DNA from 2 places in the Cryobacterium sp. TMS1-20-1 genome. Region 1 is predicted to be linked to the other one. Evidence: riboswitches for the same ligand, from Rfam matches in the RefSeq annotation. Region 1 holds a riboswitch; the other holds the start of a gene.
What was found. A riboswitch is a leader RNA that binds a small molecule or an ion and turns the genes downstream of it on or off. The one in region 1 is predicted to bind thiamine pyrophosphate.
Positions count from the first base shown of each region.

Region 2: it holds a riboswitch for thiamine pyrophosphate, as region 1 does, so the genes downstream of both, E3O45_RS01490 (bifunctional hydroxymethylpyrimidine kinase/phosphomethylpyrimidine kinase) here and E3O45_RS09930 (YkoF family thiamine/hydroxymethylpyrimidine-binding protein) in region 1, are expected to answer to the same signal.

Region 1 covers NZ_SOGF01000047.1:65,407-69,699, forward strand. Annotated here, with positions in the region: gene E3O45_RS09920 (ABC transporter ATP-binding protein) at 1-1,156, opposite strand, end outside; gene E3O45_RS09925 (ECF transporter S component) at 1,149-1,748, opposite strand; gene E3O45_RS09930 (YkoF family thiamine/hydroxymethylpyrimidine-binding protein) at 1,771-2,409, opposite strand; TPP riboswitch at 2,427-2,537, opposite strand; gene E3O45_RS09935 (PadR family transcriptional regulator) at 2,611-2,955, shown strand; gene E3O45_RS09940 (hypothetical protein) at 2,952-3,719, shown strand; gene E3O45_RS09945 (YbdD/YjiX family protein) at 4,005-4,235, opposite strand; gene E3O45_RS09950 (carbon starvation CstA family protein) at 4,232-4,293, opposite strand, start outside.
Region 2 covers NZ_SOGF01000010.1:76,231-80,523, forward strand. Annotated here, with positions in the region: gene E3O45_RS01490 (bifunctional hydroxymethylpyrimidine kinase/phosphomethylpyrimidine kinase) at 1-1,420, opposite strand, end outside; TPP riboswitch at 1,403-1,502, opposite strand; gene E3O45_RS01495 (dihydrolipoamide acetyltransferase family protein) at 1,575-3,008, opposite strand; gene E3O45_RS01500 (alpha-ketoacid dehydrogenase subunit beta) at 3,008-4,027, opposite strand; gene pdhA (pyruvate dehydrogenase (acetyl-transferring) E1 component subunit alpha) at 4,024-4,293, opposite strand, start outside.

The DNA of each region.
Region 1 (4,293 bases):
CGGTGTGCTCGACGAATTGGTGCTCGGCATTCTGAAAGATCATGCCGGGTCGGGCGCCGGTCACGGTGCCTACCGATGGCCGGTGCAATCCCGCCAAGGTCAGCAGCAACGAGGTTTTGCCCGTTCCATTGCCGCCGAGCAGGGCCACGATTTCGCCGCCCCGCAGATCGAGGCTGACGCCGGCGAGAACCGTTGTGGCGGTCCCGTTCGGCGCGCCAACCCCGCGATCAATGGCCACATCCGTGGCGGTCAGAACGATCCGGCCGAAGTCCTGCCGTCGCCCTAAGGCTTCGGCCGGCTCGCCGAGTGACCGGAGGCCGGCGCGCACGCCCGGTTCGCCGAGCCCGCCGGCGCACCCGGTCACGGCGAGCAATTCGGTTTCGAGCGGAAGCCAGCATCCGTTTTGATTGAGCGAGCGCCCATGCTGGGCGAGCACGTCGACCGTGGGGCCATCGGCAATGACGGTTCCGGCCTCGCCGAGCACGAGTGCGCGTGGCGGCAGCCCGGCGATTCCCGCCGTGCCCGTGAACTCGTCGATGCGGTGTTCGACCAGCACGACGGCCGGCCGGTAGGTGTCGACGGCCGAACGGATGGCGCGGCGCACGGCGCCCAGGCCCGCCGCGTCGAGCATCGAGGTGGGTTCGTCCAGCAGGAGCACGGCCGGTTCGGCGATGAGGGTGGCGGCGAGGGCCACGCGCTGGCCTTCGCCGCCGGACAGCTGCCCGGTCGACCGGTGTCGCAGCATCCGTGCCTGAACAGCGTCAAGCGCGCGATCGATGCGCGCCGAGATAAGCGCCGGGTCGACACCGCGGTTTTCGAGCGGCAGGGCAAGCTCCTGTTCGACGTCGGGCAGGCAGACCGACGATGCGGGGTCCTGCGCGACCACGCCGACGAGCCGGGACAGCTCGACGACGGAGGTTTCGATACTGAGCGTCCCTCCCATGCGCACACTGCCGCCGAGCGAGGCTACGACCGAATGCGGAATGACGCCGGTGATGGTCTGCAACAGGGTGGATTTGCCCGAACCGGAGGCGCCGAACACGATGAGCTGCTCGCCCGGCGCGAGGCGCACCGACACGTCGCTGAGCACGGCCTCGGGCCGACGCGGAAATCGCACCGACACGTCCTGCAGTGTCAGGATGTCGGTCTCAGGCACGGGCGAGGCGATCGCGGCCGATCGCGAAATTGTCGACGACGCCAGTTTTGTCGAGGGCATCGACGATGAGTTTGGCCAGCAGTCCGCCGAGAATCACGCCGGAGATCAGCTGAATCGCGAGGCGCAGCAGAAAGATCTCCTGGCCGTACCAGCCGGAGCGAAATGCCGAGTAGAAGAACACCAGCCCGGCGCCGAGCAGCCCCGAAAGTGCGTAGGTCAGCCAGCCGTAGTTGCGGTAGCGAGTGAGGGCGAACGGAATCTCGCTGCCCGCGCCTTGAATGGCGGCGGCGACGAAGAGCAGCGGCCCGACCATGGAGCCGAGAAAGACGACCTCGATCACCGACGCGATAACCTCCGCAAAGATGCCGGCGAACGGCCGTCGCACGATGGCGATCGCGATCGGGGCGACGAGCAGCCAGGAGCCGAGCAGAAAGTGCTGCGCGAGGTCGCCGGCCGGACCCATCGCGATCGACAGGGCGGTCCATGCCTGCACGAATATCCAGTACAGAAAGCCGAACACGACACCGAGCACGACGACAAGCACGAGGTCTTTGAGGCTCCAGTGCCTTTTCTTGGCGGATGCTGTGGGCATGGCTGTTTCCTTCTGGTCGGCGTCAGGACGCATGGGAGTTCAGGCTCGGGCTGTTGAGGGACAGGGTCGCGTGCGTCGCCACGTGCTGCACCGTTCGGCCGGCCACGATCCAGCCGGCGGCGATGACCTGCAGCACGAGGGCGAGGTCGCCCTCGAGCCGGGTGACGAAGTGCTCGCTGTGTACCGTGAGCCCGGAGGCCTTGGCACTCTCGATCGCGGCGTAGATGTCGCGCATGTGATCGGCGGAAGCAGAACCGGTGCCGTCATCCAGTGGATACAGTGCCCATTCTGCGACAGCGTGTACGCCGGTGGGCGTGAGGTTCACGACCTCGGCGAAGAGCCCGCCGTTGGGCGGCAGCGTGCAGGTGACTTCGCCGGGGCATCCTCGGGAGAATTGCACGGTTGCCGTGACGTGGGCTCCGCTGCGGCTCGCGCCGGCGACGACCTGGCTGACGTAGCGCAGCAGGTCGGGTTCGGCGCCGGACAGGTAGGTGCTGACGACGCCGGTTTGAAGTGCGATCCCGGTCGAATCTGCCTGCTGGAGTGCGTCGAGAATGACGGCGGCGTAGTCGTCGCGCATGACGGCGAGGGTGAGGCGCGCGCCAATGCCGAACTCCGCCGGTGTGGCTGTGAAGGGGGTTTCTGGAATGATCGTGCCCATTTCTTTCGTGGGGGCACGGGAAAGACGAGTCAGCCTCCCTGCGCTGGCATGATCCAGATCAGGTTCGACGGTCGAAGCCTCTGCAGCTTCCTCTCAGCCCGATTAATCGGACTCCCGTGTTGATACAACGAAAGTATGGCATGCCCGTGGCTGCCCGATCCTCGAGTAGACAGTCTGGCTAACTAGTGAGACTATGTAGTCATGCAACCGAAAACCTGGCCAGCCGAGTGGATGCGCGCCGCCCTTGGCCTCTGCGTGCTCCGCACGCTGGCGCCCGGCCCGACCTACGGCTACGCGATCGCATCGGCGCTCGAATCCGCCGGCTTCGGCGCCATCAAGGGTGGCACGCTCTATCCGCTGCTCACGCGCTTCGAAGCCGCCGGCTGGATCGCCGCCGAATGGCGACCGGGCGCCGGGGGACCTGGCCGCAAGTACTTCTCGCTCACCGACGACGGCCAGCAAGAGCTCACCGACCAGACCGCCCACTGGGTGCTCTTCTCCACCACCGTGCACGACCACCTGCAGAAAGGGCCGGCCGAATCATGATGACCAGCAACCCGCGCGATCCCGACAACGGAAGCACCGACATCCGCTCTAAAGTGACCGACGACGCCACCTGGTTCGACGAGTTCACCATCGAACTGCGGCTGCTCGGCGTGCGCGGCGACGCAATCGGAGATGCCCTGGCCAGCGCTCGGGAGTTTCTCGCCGATTCCGGCACGAGCGCCCTGGAGTGCTTCGGCAACCCCAAGCGCTACGCGGCCGAGCTGGGCCTGCTGACCATCCCGCTGCGCCGAGTGAACCGTGGGGGTTTGCTGGCCGGTCTCGGAGCGTTCGGACTCTTCGGCTTCCTGCTTTCCGCCCTCCCGCTCGTGCATGGTACGGCGGTGAAGATCGACCTGAAAACACTCGTGGTGTTCGTTGCCGCAGTCGTCGTGATCCTGCTCGTGCCGACATTTCTCAAGGCGCTCGCACGCCTGCGCTTGCGCGCCTGGATGGTCGTGGTCGCGGCGGTATTGGGTGTCGGCACCTCTCTTGGCCTCGGGCTGTGGAGCAGCTCGAGAGTGCTCTATACCGTGCCCGCCCTGCCGATCGTGATCGTCTCCGCGCTGCTCGTGCTCGTTCCGGCGATCTGGAGTCAGGCGAGCCATTCCCTGAGTGACGACGCGATTGTCGACCCGGGCGGGTCGCCCGAATTCCGGCAGTCGTTCTCGACGCGCCTGTTCCTCGGCGTGGTCACCTGGTCGATGGTGGCTGCGTCGATCGTGGTCTGGCTGTTCGCGCTGTTCGGCGAGCCGCTCGAGCGCTAATCGGCCGTGGCCACGGCTCTCGCCCTCGAACCGTGAGTTTGACCCTGGCGCGGCCGCCGAGCCGTGAGTTTGACCCCGATTCCGGCGCGGTTTGGGGTCGAAACTCACGGCTCGACGTCAGAAACTCACGGGTCGGCGAAAAAATGGGCGAAGTACGAGCTCAGGGATACCCGACAAACCAGAGCAGCGCGATCTCCCACGGCGGCAGCCGGTCGAGGCGGGGGGCGGAGCGCGCTCAGTCGCCGCCCCCCGCCCCCGTTCGTCTTCGCCGCAGACTATCCGCCTCTAGCAGCAGCGTCCCTGCGGGTTCGCATCCTGACGGTCGGTCTGGTCGCGCCAGAATTCCCGCTCTGTCATGAGCGGATGCGGCGCGCGGCCCACGCCCGCAGCATCCGTTTCGCAGACGCTCGCGTGGTGCGCCACATATTTCTCGTAGGCATCCTCGCCGAGGATCCCCTTGAAGAACCAGACCACCCCGCGGGCGCCCTTGCGGACGCCCGCCAACAGGGTCATCAGTGACCCTTGATTTTGATCTTCTTGTGCACCGGCAGGGCATCCCACTCGGCCTGCAGCA
Region 2 (4,293 bases), on a different contig from region 1:
TGAGCGCGATGACTTCTCTCGTGGCCGCGGCGAATTCTTCATCGGCATACGTCTGGAGCCACGCCGCATATGGATGTACTGCTGTCTCGGTGCGCGCCAGAAAGTCGGTGTGCAGCCGCTCACCGACATCCGCATAGAGCCAAAAACAGGGCAACAGCGCCGCCAGAAGCACCGCATAGTTTCCGCCCTCAGCGAGCCCGAGCAAGTGATCCAGGTAGCCAGCCGTTACCGGGCCGGCCTCGGACGACACGTCCCGTTGCCCCAGCCAGTTTCTGTGCAATTCCAACTCAACGTCGCGGCACCGTCGTGCCGAATCGGCCAGAAACCGCTGTGCGTGCATGCTCGGCGCGATCTCACTGGCGCGCGCAAGAACGCGCGAGTAAGTGGCGAGGTAGAGCGCGTCCTGAGCGAGGTAATACGCAAAATCTCGCTCGGCCAGAACCCCAGTACCGAGATCCGTAATGAACGGCAGATCGAAGATCTGCGTGCGAATCAGCTCGACATCGCGCCACAGTGTCGCACTGAACTTCACCGAATCAGCTGGTGTGGCCGACTCGGCCGACGCGCCTGCGAACAGCCGATGAAAGTGATGGATCGGGCCATGGCCCTGACCGACCTCGAGGTCGTCGGCATGGATCAGAGCATCCTGAAGCCAGTCTTTGACCTCGGCCAGAGACGCAGCCCAGTCCCCGGTTCGCGCCTGTACCGTGGCCATTGCCGAGGAGAGCGAGCATCCGGTGCCGTGGGTATTCTTGGTGGCGATGCGCGGCGAGGCAAACTCGACAACGCTCTGTGCCAGCAGCCCGTGGGTGTTGACCAGGGCGTCAGGGCAGAGGGCTTCGTCGAAATGACCCCCCTTCACCAACACGGTGACTCCGGTGCGGGCTGATAGTCGTTTGCCCTGCTCGATGGCCGCAGCCCAGTTTGCCGCTGTGGGTTCTGCGAGCAGAACGGCCAGCTCGGGAACGTTGGGTGTGACGAGATCGGCGAGGGGGATCAGATCACGCAGAGCCTGCTCCGCTTGGGGTTCGAGCAGCCGGTGACCACTTGTTGCCACCATCACCGGGTCGAGCACGACGAGCGGAGGACGGTGGGCATTTAGCCAGGAACGCACCTCGTGAATCACGTCGATTTCGGCGAGCATGCCGATCTTCACGGCATCGATGGTCACGTCATCGCTCACGGCGTTCAATTGCTGGCGCAGAAACGCGACCGGCGGGGTGTGCACCGAGCGCACCCCGCGTGTGTTCTGCGCGACCAGAGCTGTTACTACTGCCATGCCGTACCCGCCGTTGGCCGCGATGCTTTTCAAATCGGCGTGGATGCCGGCACCGCCGGTCGGGTCGGTGCCGGCGATACTGAGAATCCGAGGCGTGGTGCGCGGCGTGATACTCGAGGTCTGATCAGTCATCCGTGACATTCCTTCGCTAGTGCTAACTAGACAGGTTCAACGGGTATTCATCTCAGCTCGCGCATTGTGCGGAGCACCCCGTGTCACTCAGCAGCCTATACGCCAACAAACGTCACTCAGTTACCGATGCCAGAATCGTGGGCGTTCAGGACACGCCCCGAGCTCACAGGTCGGCGAGCAGGCTCACCGGGTTTTCAATGCAGCCGGCCACATAGGTGAGAAACCCGGCGGCGGTTCCGCCGTCGCAGACCCGATGGTCGAACACCATGGAGAGTTCTACGACGGTGCGAACCGCGAGTGCGTGTTCGACCACCCACGGCCGCTCGATCATGCGCCCAATGCCGAGAATGGCCGCTTCGGGATGGTTGATGATCGCGGCCGAACCGTCGACGCCGAGCGATCCGAAGTTGTTGAGGGTGAAGGTTCCCCCGGTCAGCGCGCTCGGCGAGAAGGTGCCGTCGGGCGATTGCGCCACCAGCGCGGCGAGGGCATCGCGCAGCTGTCGCGTACTCATCGCGTGGGCACGGTGGATGACGGGAACCATCAGCCCGCGTGAGGTCTGCGCCGCAATGCCGAGGTTGATGGCTCCGTGCTGGAGAATCTCCTGGCTCGCGGTGTCGACCGAAGAATTGAGCACCGGATACCGGCGCAGCCCGGCCACCACGAAGCGCGCGATGAGCGCCGTCACGCTGAACCGCTCACCCGTCGCCGCGAGCAGCTGGTCCCGCGCGGCGAACAGGGCGGTCGCGTCGACGTCGAGCCAGATCGTCGCCTCGGGAATCTCCCGACGCGACGTGGTCAGCCGCTGTGACACGACTTTGCGCAGGCCGGTGATGGGAATGCGAATATCCGCACTCGCCGCGTCGACAGCGCTGGGCGGCGTCGCAACGTCGACATCGGCTGCCACATCGGCTGCCACATCGACAGCCACGGCCGGAGCGGTGAGCGTGCGAATGTGTTCCTCGACGTCGCTGCGCAGCACCAGACCGTCGTGCCCGCTCCCGGCCAGCGTGCTCGCGTCGAACCCGTTCTCGCGCGCCAGCCGGCGCACGATCGGAGACACGACGGGGGAGCGGCGGATCGGGTCGACCGTGCTGGACGAATCGATGGCCGCAGAAACGGATGCCGCCACCTCGGCGGGGCGCTCGGCCAGCGCAACAGCGCTGGGCGGCGTCGATGCAGCCGGTGCCGGGGCATCCGCTGCCCGTGGGCTGCCGAACCGACCGGCGGCCACCTTGCGCGCCGGCCGGGTGCTTTCGGTCGCGCCGTAGCCGACCAGAACGGCTCCGGAGCCTTCGACCGCCACGACGGTCGCCGCGGCGACCGGAACGCCGACAACACCGGCTGAAGCGTCAGCAGTCGCGTCGGTCACGGTCAGCAGCACCTGCCCGGCATGAATGACCTGGCCGGGCTCGCCGAACAGGCTTGCCACGACGCCGCCGTAGGGCGACGGCAGCTCCACGATCGACTTGGCCGATTCAACCTCGACCACGGCCTGGTCGATGGCGATCGTATCGCCGGGAGCGACCAGCCAGGCCACGATCTCGGCCTCGGTCAGTCCTTCACCGAGGTCGGGCAGCAGAAACTCGCGGCTCATCAGGACCACTCCCAGGTCGACAGCGCGGCGAGGATTCGGTCGGGGGTCGGCAAGAAATACTCCTCGAGCTTGGGTGACGGGTACGGAATGTCGAAGCCGGTGATGCGCAGAATGGGCGCGGCCAGGTAGAAGAAGTTGCGCTCGGTCAGGCGAGCGGCCACCTCAGCGCCGTAACCGCCGAACTGGGCGGCCTCGTGCACGATCGCGGCCCGGCCGGTCTTTCGAACGGATGCCCCCACCGTCTCGTCATCAAACGGCGACAGCGTGCGCAGGTCGATGACCTCGATCGAGAGCCCCTCAGCCGCGCCCTGCTCGGCCGTCGCGAGGGCGGTCTTCACGGTCGGACCGTAGGCGATGAGCGTGACATCGCTGCCCTCCCGTAGCACGACGGCCCGGTTCAGCGGCTCGGTCTGCACCGGCAGGGAAAGCTCCGCCTTGCTCCAGTAGCGACTCTTCGGCTCCATGAAAATCACCGGGTCGTCGCTCGCGATGGCGCCCCGCAGCATGGAATAGGCGTCGGCCGGGTTCGACGGGCTCACCACGGTCAGCCCGGGCGTCGCCGTCCAATACGCCTCGGAGGAGTCGGAGTGATGCTCGACGCCGCCGATATCGCCGGCGTAGGGAATGCGAATGACGATCGGCAGTGAAATCTTGCCGCGCGTACGGTTGCGCATCTTCGCCACGTGCGACACTATCTGCTGGAACGCTGGGTAGCTGAACGCGTCGAACTGCATCTCGACCACCGGGCGCAGGCCGTACATCGCCATGCCGATCGCCGTTCCGACGATGCCGGCCTCGGCCAGCGGCGAGTCACTCACCCGGGTCTCGCCGAATTCGGCGTATAAGCCGTCGGTGACCCGGAACACGCCGCCGAGCGGCCCGACGTCTTCGCCGAACAGCACGACCGTCGGATCGTCGACCATGGCGTCGCGAATGGCCGCGTTGAGGGCGGCGGCCATGGTCAGGTTTTCCGGAGCGCGCACAGCTGTTCCGGTCTCGAGGGGCTGCTGCGGGCTCATCGGGTGCTCTCTTCGTATTCACCAGCGGATGCGTCGGCGTCGAGTTCGGCCGCCAGAAAGGCGCGTTGCTCGGCCAGGGCGGAGCGGGGGGTGGCGTAGACGTGCTCGAACAGCTCGAGCGGATCGACTACCGCCTGCTCGGTCATGCACTCGCGGGTCGTCGCTGCGAGTGCCTCCGCGGCCGCAGCGACGGAAGCGCGCTCTTCCTCGGACAACGCACCCTGGGCAATGAGGTACTTCTCCAGGCGTTCGATCGGGTCGCGGCT